2 regions of the Pseudomonas gorinensis genome follow, and region 1 is predicted to be linked to the other one. Evidence: predicted binding sites of a transcription regulator. Region 1 holds the regulator's gene; the other holds the start of a gene.
The links. Region 1 encodes sigma-54, which starts transcription at its own class of promoters, with help from an activator protein. Its sites were predicted from a motif close to ANTGGCATNNANNTTGCTNT; they were not measured.
Positions count from the first base shown of each region.

Region 2: a site for sigma-54 is predicted at 1,618-1,637, ahead of AB7933_RS17970 (circularly permuted type 2 ATP-grasp protein). Genes of this name have one in related genera too.

Region 1 is NZ_CP167125.1:1,385,526-1,390,770, forward strand. It holds gene rapZ (RNase adapter RapZ) at 1-782, opposite strand, end outside; gene ptsN (PTS IIA-like nitrogen regulatory protein PtsN) at 785-1,249, opposite strand; gene hpf (ribosome hibernation-promoting factor, HPF/YfiA family) at 1,262-1,567, opposite strand; gene AB7933_RS06255 (RNA polymerase factor sigma-54) at 1,643-3,136, opposite strand; gene lptB (LPS export ABC transporter ATP-binding protein) at 3,322-4,047, opposite strand; gene lptA (lipopolysaccharide transport periplasmic protein LptA) at 4,047-4,580, opposite strand; gene lptC (LPS export ABC transporter periplasmic protein LptC) at 4,567-5,139, opposite strand; gene AB7933_RS06275 (KdsC family phosphatase) at 5,148-5,245, opposite strand, start outside.
Region 2 is NZ_CP167125.1:3,930,291-3,935,535, reverse strand. It holds gene AB7933_RS17975 (alpha-E domain-containing protein) at 1-31, opposite strand, end outside; gene AB7933_RS17970 (circularly permuted type 2 ATP-grasp protein) at 34-1,443, opposite strand; gene AB7933_RS17965 (hypothetical protein) at 2,121-2,666, shown strand; gene AB7933_RS17960 (hypothetical protein) at 2,738-2,950, shown strand; gene AB7933_RS17955 (hypothetical protein) at 2,962-3,102, shown strand; partial or broken gene AB7933_RS17950 (transporter) at 3,118-3,236, opposite strand; gene AB7933_RS17945 (aminotransferase class I/II-fold pyridoxal phosphate-dependent enzyme) at 3,405-5,245, shown strand, end outside.

The sequences.
Region 1 (5,245 bases):
TAGACGGAGCGATGGTGGCCGCCGGTGCAGCCGATGGCAATGGTGACATAGGCTCGGTTGCTCGCGGCAAAGCGCGGCAACCATTTGAGCAGGTAGCTGGAGATGTCCTGGAACATCTCCTCCACATCCGGTTGTGCGGCCAGGTAGTCGGCCACTGGCTGATCCAGCCCCGACTGGTCACGCAGCTCTGGTTTCCAGTAGGGGTTGGGCAGGCAGCGCACATCGAAGACCAGGTCGGCATCCACCGGCATGCCACGCTTGAAGCCAAAGGACTCGACCAGAAATGCCGTGCCAGGCTCTGGCTGGTTCAGCAGGCGTAGCTTGATGGCATCGCGTAACTGGTACAGGTTGAGGCTGGTGGTGTTGATCTTGAGGTCGGCGAGGTCAATGATCGGCCCCAGCAACTTGGTTTCGTCCTCGATGGCTTCGGCCAGGGAACGATGGGGGCTGCTGAGAGGGTGGCGTCGACGGGTCTCGGAGAAGCGCTTGAGCAGGGTTTCTTCGTCGGCGTCCAGATACAGCACATCGCAATGAATGTGCTTGGCGCGCACCTCTTCGAGCAATTCCGGGAAGCGCGTAAGGTGGCTGGGCAGGTTGCGGGCATCAATCGAAACGGCGACCAGGGGCTGCGCCAATTCGGTGTGGATCAGGGCGCGTTCCGCCAACTCCGGCAGCAGCCCGGCGGGCAGGTTGTCGATGCAATAGAAACCGTTGTCCTCAAGAACGTTGAGGGCGGTACTTTTACCCGAGCCAGAGCGGCCGCTGACGATGATCAAACGCATGATTACTGCCCGTTTTGCTCATCCAGGACAACTTGGTACAGTGCCTCGTTGCTGCTGGCACTGCGCAGTTTGTCGCGTACGTCCTTGCGGTCGAGCATGCTTGCGATCTGCCGAAGCAGTTCCAGGTGCGCATCGGTGGCGGCCTGTGGGACCAGCAGAACAAACAGCAGGTCTACCGGGGCACCGTCGATCGCGTCGAAATCGATAGGCGCGTCCAAGTGCAGCAGGGCGCTGACAGGTGTGTCGCAGCCTTTGAGGCGGCAGTGAGGAATGGCGATGCCGTTGCCAAAACCGGTGGAGCCGAGTTTTTCACGGGCAATCAGAGCCTCAAAGACATCTTGCATCTCCAGATCAGGCACTTCTCGGCTGATCAGGTTGGCAATTTGTTCGAGGGCTTTCTTCTTGCTGCCGCCCGGCGCGTTCACGAGGGAACGGCCGGGGGTCAGGATGGTTTCAAGTCGGATCATGGGTGGGGAGTGTTAGCGGCCGGTGCCCTGAAGGAGGCTCAACTGCTTTTCCTTATGCTTTTTGATTTGGCGATCCAGTTTGTCGGTCAGGTCGTCAATGGCGGCATACATATCAGTATGCTCGGCATTGGCGACGACTTCTCCGCCGGGTATACGCAAGGTGGCTTCAATTTTCTGCTTCAGCTTTTCGACAGTCATAATGACTTGCACGTTGGTGATCTTGTCGAAATGCCCCTCAATTCTTTTGAGTTTTTCGCCGATATAGGCGCGCAGCGGTTCGGTCACTTCCAGTTGGTGTCCACTGATGTTGACTTGCATACAGCTTCTCCTTCGTTGCCAGTGCATAAAGCGGCGGGTAGGAATACCCGCCACTGGAACGCTGTGGCCCGCCCGTCACATCAAACGCTTACGCTCGCTGGAAGGCGCGATCCCAAGGGACTCGCGGTACTTGGCGACGGTTCGACGGGCGACCTGAATGCCTTGTGCCTCCAGTAAACCAGCGATCTTGCTGTCACTCAACGGCTTTTTCTGATTTTCCGCCGCAACCAGTTTTTTGATGATCGCGCGGATCGCCGTGGACGAGCATTCGCCGCCTTCGGAGGTGCTGACATGGCTGGAGAAAAAGTATTTCAGCTCATATATGCCCCGTGGGGTATGCATGAATTTTTGCGTGGTCACCCGGGAAATCGTTGACTCATGCATGCCAACCGCTTCGGCGATGTCATGCAGCACCAGAGGCTTCATCGCTTCGTCGCCGTATTCCAGGAAGCCACGCTGGTGCTCGACGATCTGGGTGGCGACTTTCATCAGGGTTTCGTTGCGGCTTTGCAGGCTCTTGATGAACCAGCGCGCTTCCTGCAACTGGTTGCGCATGAAGGTGTTGTCGGCGCTGGTGTCGGCGCGACGCACAAAACCGGCATATTGCGGATTGACCCGCAGGCGCGGTACCGACTCCTGGTTCAGTTCCACCAGCCAGCGCTCGTTGTCCTTGCGTACGATCACGTCGGGGACGACGTATTCGGCTTCGCTGGACTCGATCTGCGAGCCCGGGCGAGGGTTGAGGCTCTGTACCAGCTCGATCACCTGGCGCAGGTCGTCTTCCTTGAGCTTCATACGGCGCATCAACTGGCTATAGTCGCGGCTGCCCAGCAGGTCGATGTAGTCCGTGACCAGGCGTTGGGCTTCGGCAAGCCAAGGCGTCTTGGCAGGCAGTTGACGCAGTTGCAGCAGCAGGCACTCGCTGAGGGTGCGCGCGCCAATGCCGGCGGGCTCGAATTGCTGGATGCGGTGCAGGACGGCTTCGATCTCGTCCAGTTCGATATCCAGTTCCGGATCGAAGGCTTCAAGAATCTCGTCGAGCGTTTCGTCCAGGTAACCCTGGTTGTTGATGCAGTCGATCAGGGTCACGGCGATCAGGCGATCGGTGTCGGACATCGGCGCGAGGTTCAATTGCCACAACAGGTGGCTCTGCAGGCTCTCGCCGGCGGACGTGCGGGTGGTGAAGTCCCACTCGTCATCATCGTTGCTGGGCAGGCTGCTGGCGCTGGTCTGGTAGACGTCTTCCCAGGCGGTGTCCACGGGCAGCTCGTTGGGTATGCGTTCGTTCCAGTCGCCTTCCTCGAGGTTATCCACCGTCGGGGCGGTTTCCTGATAGGAGGGTTCCTGCACATCGGGGTTGGGTTTTTGCTCGATGTTGTCGGCCAGCGGGTCTGCATTGTCGAAGTCGTCGCCTTCTTCCTGGCGTTCGAGCATCGGATTGGACTCCAGGGCCTCCTGGATTTCCTGTTGCAGGTCCAGGGTCGACAATTGGAGCAGGCGGATGGCCTGTTGCAGCTGCGGTGTCATCGTCAGCTGCTGGCCCATTCTCAGGACTAGCGATGGTTTCATGGCAGGGGCTTAACACCTTATTCGCCGGCGCAATGCGCCATCCACGACAGGGCGCGTGAGCGCCAAACATAAGCAAATTATATGCCTGATATCGGGGGCTTTGCCTAGAGCGCGGTAACAATAAAAATCCGGAGGTTTTTATTGACTCCCGCGCACCGTGGCCAACGGCCGTGACGCCAGGCTGCTTACAGGCGGAACTCGTGGCCCAGGTACACTTCCTTGACCAGTTCGTTGGCCAGGATAGTGGCGGAGTCACCTTCGGCAATCAGCTGGCCATCGTTGACGATGTAAGCTGTTTCGCAGATATCCAGGGTCTCACGGACGTTGTGGTCGGTGATCAGTACACCGATGCCCTTGGCCTTGAGGTGATGGATGATCTGCTTGATGTCACCCACCGAGATGGGGTCCACGCCGGCAAACGGTTCGTCCAGCAGGATGAATTTCGGCGCGGTCGCCAGGGCGCGGGCAATTTCAACGCGACGACGCTCACCACCGGACAGGCTCATGCCGAGATTGTCGCGAATGTGGTTGATGTGGAATTCCTGCAGCAGGCTTTCCAGCTCTTTGCGGCGGCCGTCGCGGTCGAGTTCCTTGCGGGTCTCGAGGATGGCCATGATGTTGTCGGCCACCGAGAGTTTGCGGAAGATCGACGCTTCCTGGGGAAGATACCCAATACCTGCGCGTGCACGGCCATGCATCGGCTGGTGGCTGACGTCCAGGTCATCGATCAGTACGCGACCTTGGTCCGCCTGCACCAGGCCGACGATCATATAGAAGCAGGTGGTCTTGCCGGCGCCGTTGGGGCCGAGCAGGCCGACGATCTGGCCGCTGTCGATCGACAGGCTGACGTCGCGCACGACCTGACGGCTTTTATAGGCCTTGGCCAGATGCTGGGCTTTCAGGGTTGCCATTACTCGGCCTTCTTCTTCGGCTGGATAACCATGTCGATACGTGGGCGTGGCGCAGTGACCTTGCTGCCGTTGGCCCGGCCGGCATTGGCGACCTGCTTCACGGTGTCATAGGTGATCTTCTCGCCTTCGGTGGAGTTGCCATCGGGGCTGAGCACCTTGGCCTGGTCGATCAGGACGATGCGGTTTTGCTGGGCGTGATACTGGATGGTCTTGCCGTAGCCCTTCATCGGGGCGGTATCGGTAGCGGCCTGCTTCTGTTCGAAGTAGGCCAGGTTGCCCACCGAAGTCACGACGTCGATGTCGCCAGCGGGGGTGCGAGTCAGTGTCACCGTGTTACCGGTGATTTTCATCGAGCCCTGGGTAATGATCACGCCGCCTGTATAAGTGGCGACGCCTTGCTTGTCATCCAGTTGCGCATCGTCAGCTGAGATGTGGATCGGTTGCTGGCTATCGTTCGGCAGAGCCCAGGCGCTCACGCTTCCCAGTGCTGCGCCCAGACCGAGCAAAATAGGGAGGGTTTTAACGAGCCTCATACTGTCCTCTTACGTTCGATAGCAGGTGTATCCTGCTTTCTTTCAAATACGCTTTCATTCCCTTGCCAGTCGATACACCGCCAGCGCCGTCGATTCTAACGTCTTGCTCGGTCTGCGCATATTGCTTCTGTGGGAATACGGTCATGCGTGTGGTGGTAATAATGGTGTCGCGGTTCTGTGCGTCAGTACGTGCGACGCGCACCGAGTCGATCAGTTCCACCTGGGTACCGTCCGGGTTGACCTCGCCGCGCTTGCTGGTGACGTGCCATGGGAACTCGGTGCCGCGGTACAGGTTCATGTCCGGATTGGTCAGCAGGGTGACCTCGGAGGCCTTCAGGTGCTCGACCTTGTCCGACGTCATTTCATATTGCACCTTGCCATCGGGCAGGAACTGCACGCTATAGGCATTGGTTGCGTAATAGTCGATAGCCCCTTCATCAACCTGCGCAACAGGCTGGTCGAGAAAGCGCTCCGGGCTGATATTCCAGTAGCCCACCGCCAGGAACAGCGCGGCGATGCCTGCGAATAGCAGGAAGTTGCGAATCTTTTTACTCAGCATAAAACGCTCTATAGGTAGGCGGCATGGGCCGCTTCGAGGCGGCCTTGGGCCCGCAGGATCAACTCGCAGAACTCACGGGCGGCGCCTTCGCCGCCACGGGCCGTGG
Region 2 (5,245 bases), 2.5 Mb from region 1:
AATACAAATCCGCGGCGGTTCTACTCAGCATGGTCAGCCCTCCACCACCCAGGTGTCCTTGGTTCCGCCGCCTTGCGACGAGTTGACGATCAACGAGCCTTCACGCAGGGCCACCCGCGTCAGGCCACCCGGCACCAGGCGGGTTTCCTTGCCGGACAGCACAAAGGGCCGCAGGTCGATATGCCGTGGTGCGATGCCGTTTTCGACAAAAGTGGGGCACGTGGACAGGCTCAGGGTCGGTTGGGCGATATACGCATGGGGGCGCGCCTTGATGCGTTGGCGGAAGTCCTCGATTTCGGCAGCGGTGGACGCCGGGCCGACCAGCATGCCGTAGCCGCCCGAGCCCTGGGTTTCCTTGACCACCAGTTCGCCCAGGTGGGCCAGCACGTGGGACAGTTCATCTGGCTTGCGGCATTGGAAGGTCGGCACGTTTTGCAGGATGGGCTCTTCATCCAGGTAAAACTTGATCATGGCCGGCACATAGGGATAGATCGATTTATCGTCGGCCACGCCGGTGCCGATGGCGTTGGCCAGCACGACGTTGCCGGCGCAGTAGGCGGCGACCAGGCCGGGCACGCCGAGCATCGAGTCCGGGTTGAACGCCTGCGGATCGAGGAACGCATCGTCGATACGCCGGTAGATCACATCCACCGCCTTGGGCCCGTCGGTGGTGCGCATGAACACCTTGAGGTCGTGCACGAACAGGTCGGCGCCTTCCACCAGTTCCACGCCCATTTCCCGCGCCAGGAACGCATGTTCGAAGAACGCGCTGTTAAAGCGCCCAGGCGTCAGCACCACCACATTGGGGTTGTCCAGGCGGCTGGCGCTTTTCAGGGTCTTGAGCAGCAGGTTGGGGTAGTGGTCCACCGGCGCGATGCGCTGCTTGGCGAACACTTCGGGGAACAGGCGCATCATCATCTTGCGGTCTTCGAGCATGTAGCTCACGCCGCTGGGGGTGCGCAGGTTGTCTTCGAGCACGTAGTAAGTGCCGTCGCCGTCGCGCACCAGGTCCACACCGGAAATATGGGAATAAATGTCGCGGTGCAGGTCCAGGCCGACCATGGCCTTTTGATAACCCTCGTTGCCCAGCACCTGGTCGGCCGGAATGATCCCGGCCTTGATGATGCGCTGGTCATGGTAGATGTCGGCAAGGAACATGTTCAGCGCCTTGACGCGCTGGATGCAGCCGCGTTCGATCACGCTCCATTCACTGGCGGGGATGCTGCGGGGGATGATGTCGAAGGGAATCAGGCGTTCGGTGTCTTGTTCGTCGCCATACAAGGTGAAGGTGATCCCCGCGCGATGGAACAGCAAATCGGCTTCGCGGCGACGCTGGGCCAGCAATTCCGGCGGCGTATTGGCCAGCCAGCGGGAGAAATCCTGATAGTGCGCACGGCACACGCCGTTTGCGTCATTCATTTCATCGAAGAAAGATCGAGCCATTCCAGTACCTTGTCAGTGCCGAGGACAACCTTGGGTGGCACTGCCGCTTAAAAAAACGCATTTTTTATGAGCCCGTGGCAGAGGGTGCCAACAGGCCTGGTCCTTACTTTCTTATGGGGTCGGCTCTGGGTCAGGGGGTAACGAATGTTCCTGTATCGGGGCAGATGAATGGATAAAGCAATGCTTGTGCCGGAACGCGCATACCGCGCTGATTTACCCTGGTGGCAAGCCCTGATGCCAGTCAGTCAAGGAGGCACACTGTAACGGTGGCGAGCGGGCTGGCCCCGCGTTGGGTTGCGCAGCAGCCCTAAAACCTGGCGATTTAATCGGCCTGGATAAATGCGGTGGCCTGATTGGGGCCGCTTCGCGGCCCAACGCGGGGCTAGCCCTAATGCCATTCAGTTAAGCGTACATCGCCTTCTGTAGGAGCGAGGGGGACGCCTAGTTCTTGCTCGCGAAAAACGTCAACGATAACGCGTGTTTCCTGAATGAACGCGGCGCCTGTGAGTTTTTCGCGAGCAAGCTCGCTCCTACAAAAAAGCCTTAACTGAACGGCATTAGGGCTAGCCCGCTCGCCGCAAGGGCATGCGGCGCCCTGGATTGGTGCATGAACAAACTTGAACTTCACCCCCACTGCCTTCTTCTAAGGGGGTTCAGCCCCGGCATGGAGCACCGATGTGCCCAGAATCATTTCACCCGACACCCCCGAATCGAGCCTGATCGATCACAGCGAACACAACGCCAAGATCTTCGGCTCGCCCAAGGACCGCCTGGATTTCTACCGCCGCGAGATCCAGTACGAAACCAGCATCCTGGCCAACCGCACTGACGCCTACCTCACCGCGCAATCGTTCCTGGTCATTGCCTTCGTCTCGGGCATGGGCAACCTCAACCCGGAGTGGGGCAAGTTGTTCACCCTGGTGGTGCCGGTGTTCCTGGCTTTCCTCGGCATCCTCAGTTCCCTGAATGCCTGGCCGGGGATCCGTGCCGCGTACGAGATCATCGACCACTGGCACTACAAGCAGAGCGAATTGCTGCGCAGCGAACCGGTGATGGGCATGGCCTACGATGAATCGCCGCTGTTCTCGGAGATGGAGTCCTCCCACAAGGGCTATCGCAAGTCGCTGCTGTTCTCCATGCGCGCGCCATGGCTGTTCATGGTGTTCTGGGTGTTGCTCGGCGCCTACGCCTTTTATATCCAGATCGATAATCCCGTTTCTTAAGCCATTGGAACTTCAGCAACCCGCGCGGGACCTTACCTTGACGCAGGTTGCGTTTTCACCCGAGGTGCCCCATGAGCAAAGACCGCGATCCACACGTCAGCGACCGCAACGACCCCGCCATCGACGGCGGCGAACCAGCCCCAGCCACTGCCGCCGATGCGCCGAAAGACCCCAAGCCCGCCGTCGACCCCAAGGCCAAGGAAAACGACTACAGTCCAGACTTCAAGCCCGAGCGCGAGCCCAAGCCTGAAACCGATGCCGATATCGACACCCAAGGCGGTTAGAGGAGACGGTCATGTCCAAAGAACGCGAAGAAGCAGATGAAGAGGAAGAAGAACTCAATGACCCGGGCAATGAAGACCCAGGGTCGCTGATGGATGATGCCGAAGTGCCGCTGAGCGATGTCGATGAAGCGGAGAATAGGGGGGGACCGTGAGCCCCAAGACTGATCCTGCGCCCTGGCACGTCGTTCATACCACACCCGCCGAGGCCATGAATGACGAGGCTTAGGGCGATCACCGCCACCGTCAGGTTCACCGCCACTTCGCTGCCGGTGCCGATCAGCCCATGGCCAGGACGCCACTGGCCGCGGGTCATTCGCGACCCATTTGACCGATAAACGACATCTGCCCAATCCCATCCATTGAACGACTGTTCAGTTTCAACTATGTTGACCGTATCCACCCGTTTGCGGCTCCACGGGTTTGCGCAGTTTCTTCTTGAACGAGAGGCTTTGGCATGCGGTTTTCCCCCTTCGTTGAGCGTATTGCAGGGCAAGGCGTCGCCGCCTGGGATATCCATCACGCCGCCTACCAGGCCGCCAGCCAGGGCGAAGACATCATCATCCTCAGCGTCGGCGACCCCGATTTCGCCACGCCGTCCTTCATCACCGACGCGGCTATCGACGCGCTGCGCCAAGGCGACACTCACTACACGGAAATTCCCGGTCGCCCGGCCCTGCGTGACGCAATCGCCGCACGCTACAGCAAGACCCTGGCGCGGCCCGTTAACGCCCACAACGTGATCAGCGTGGCCGGCGCGCAGAACGCCTTGTTCGTCACCTCGCTGTGCCTGTTGCAGGCGGGGGACGAAGTGCTGGTGCTCGACCCGATGTACGTCACCTACGAGGCCACGCTCAAGGCCAGCGGCGCGACATTGGTGCGGGTGGCGTGTTCACCCGAGTCAGGCTTTCGCCTCGACGCACAACAGCTCGCCGCCGCAGTTACCCCACGCACCCGGGCGTTGTTTTTTTCCAACCCGAACAACCCCACCGGCGTGGTGCTCAACCCGCAGGAACTGCAAGCCATCGCCGACCTGGCCATAGCCCATGACCTGTGGGTGGTGGTCGACGAGGTCTACGAAAGCCTGGTGTTCGAAGGCCAATACCACAGCCTGGCCGCGCTGCCGGGCATGGCCGAGCGTTGCGTGGTGATTGGCAGCTTGTCCAAGTCCCACGCAATGACCGGCTGGCGTATCGGCTGGATCGTCGCCGAACCCACGCTGATCGCCCACGCGCAAACCCTGGTGCTGAGCATGCTCTATGGTCTGCCCGGCTTCGTGATGGAGGCGGCGACCGCAGCGGTGTTGGCCTTTAATGAAGTCACCGTGGGCATGCGCGACATCTATCGCCGGCGCCGTGACCTGGTGGTGGCGGGCCTCGGCGCATGCACGGGGATCAAGGTCCTGACGCCGCAGGCCGGGATGTTCGTACTGGTCGATGTGCGCGGCACGGGCCTCAGTTCGCTGGACTTTGCCTGGCGGCTGTTCCGCGAGGCGGGTGTATCGGTGCTCGACGCCGCAGCATTCGGCGAGCCCGCCCAAGGGTTTGTGCGCCTGTCTTTCACCTTAAGTGAAGAGCGCCTGGCCGAAGCCTGCCGGCGCATCGTGCAGTTTGTCGACAAGCTGGCCGGTGAACCGCGTGTCGCGGCGGCGCCCAGGGTCGAAGTGGCGCAGCCTGCGCAGGCGAAAAAGATGATCGAAGTGATTGACCTGCATAAGCGCTTCGGCAATATCGAAGTGCTCAAGGGTATTTCCCTTACCGCTCGCGAAGGCGAGGTGATCTCGCTGATCGGCGCCAGCGGCTCGGGCAAGAGCACCTTGCTGCGCTGTATCAATATGCTTGAAGTCCCGGACCAGGGCAGCATTCACGTGGACGGTGAAAGCATCAAGCTCAACTATGGCCGCCCCGGTGCGCCGCTGGTGGCCGACGCCCGGCAACTGGTGCGCATCCGCTCGACCCTGGGCATGGTCTTCCAGAACTTCAACCTGTGGCCGCACCGCACGGTGTTGGAGAACCTGATCGAAGCCCCGACCCAGGTGCTGCGTGAAAGCCGTGCCGAGGCCATCGAACGCGCCGAAGCCTTGCTCGACCGCGTCGGCCTGGCCGCCAAGCGCAACGAGTACCCGGCGTTTCTCTCCGGTGGCCAGCAGCAACGGGTGGCGATTGCCCGCGCACTGGCCATGCGCCCCAAAGTGATGTTGTTCGACGAACCCACCTCGGCCCTCGACCCGGAGCTGGTGGGCGAAGTGCTGCGCGTTATCCGCTCCCTGGCCGAAGAAGGCCGCACCATGATCCTGGT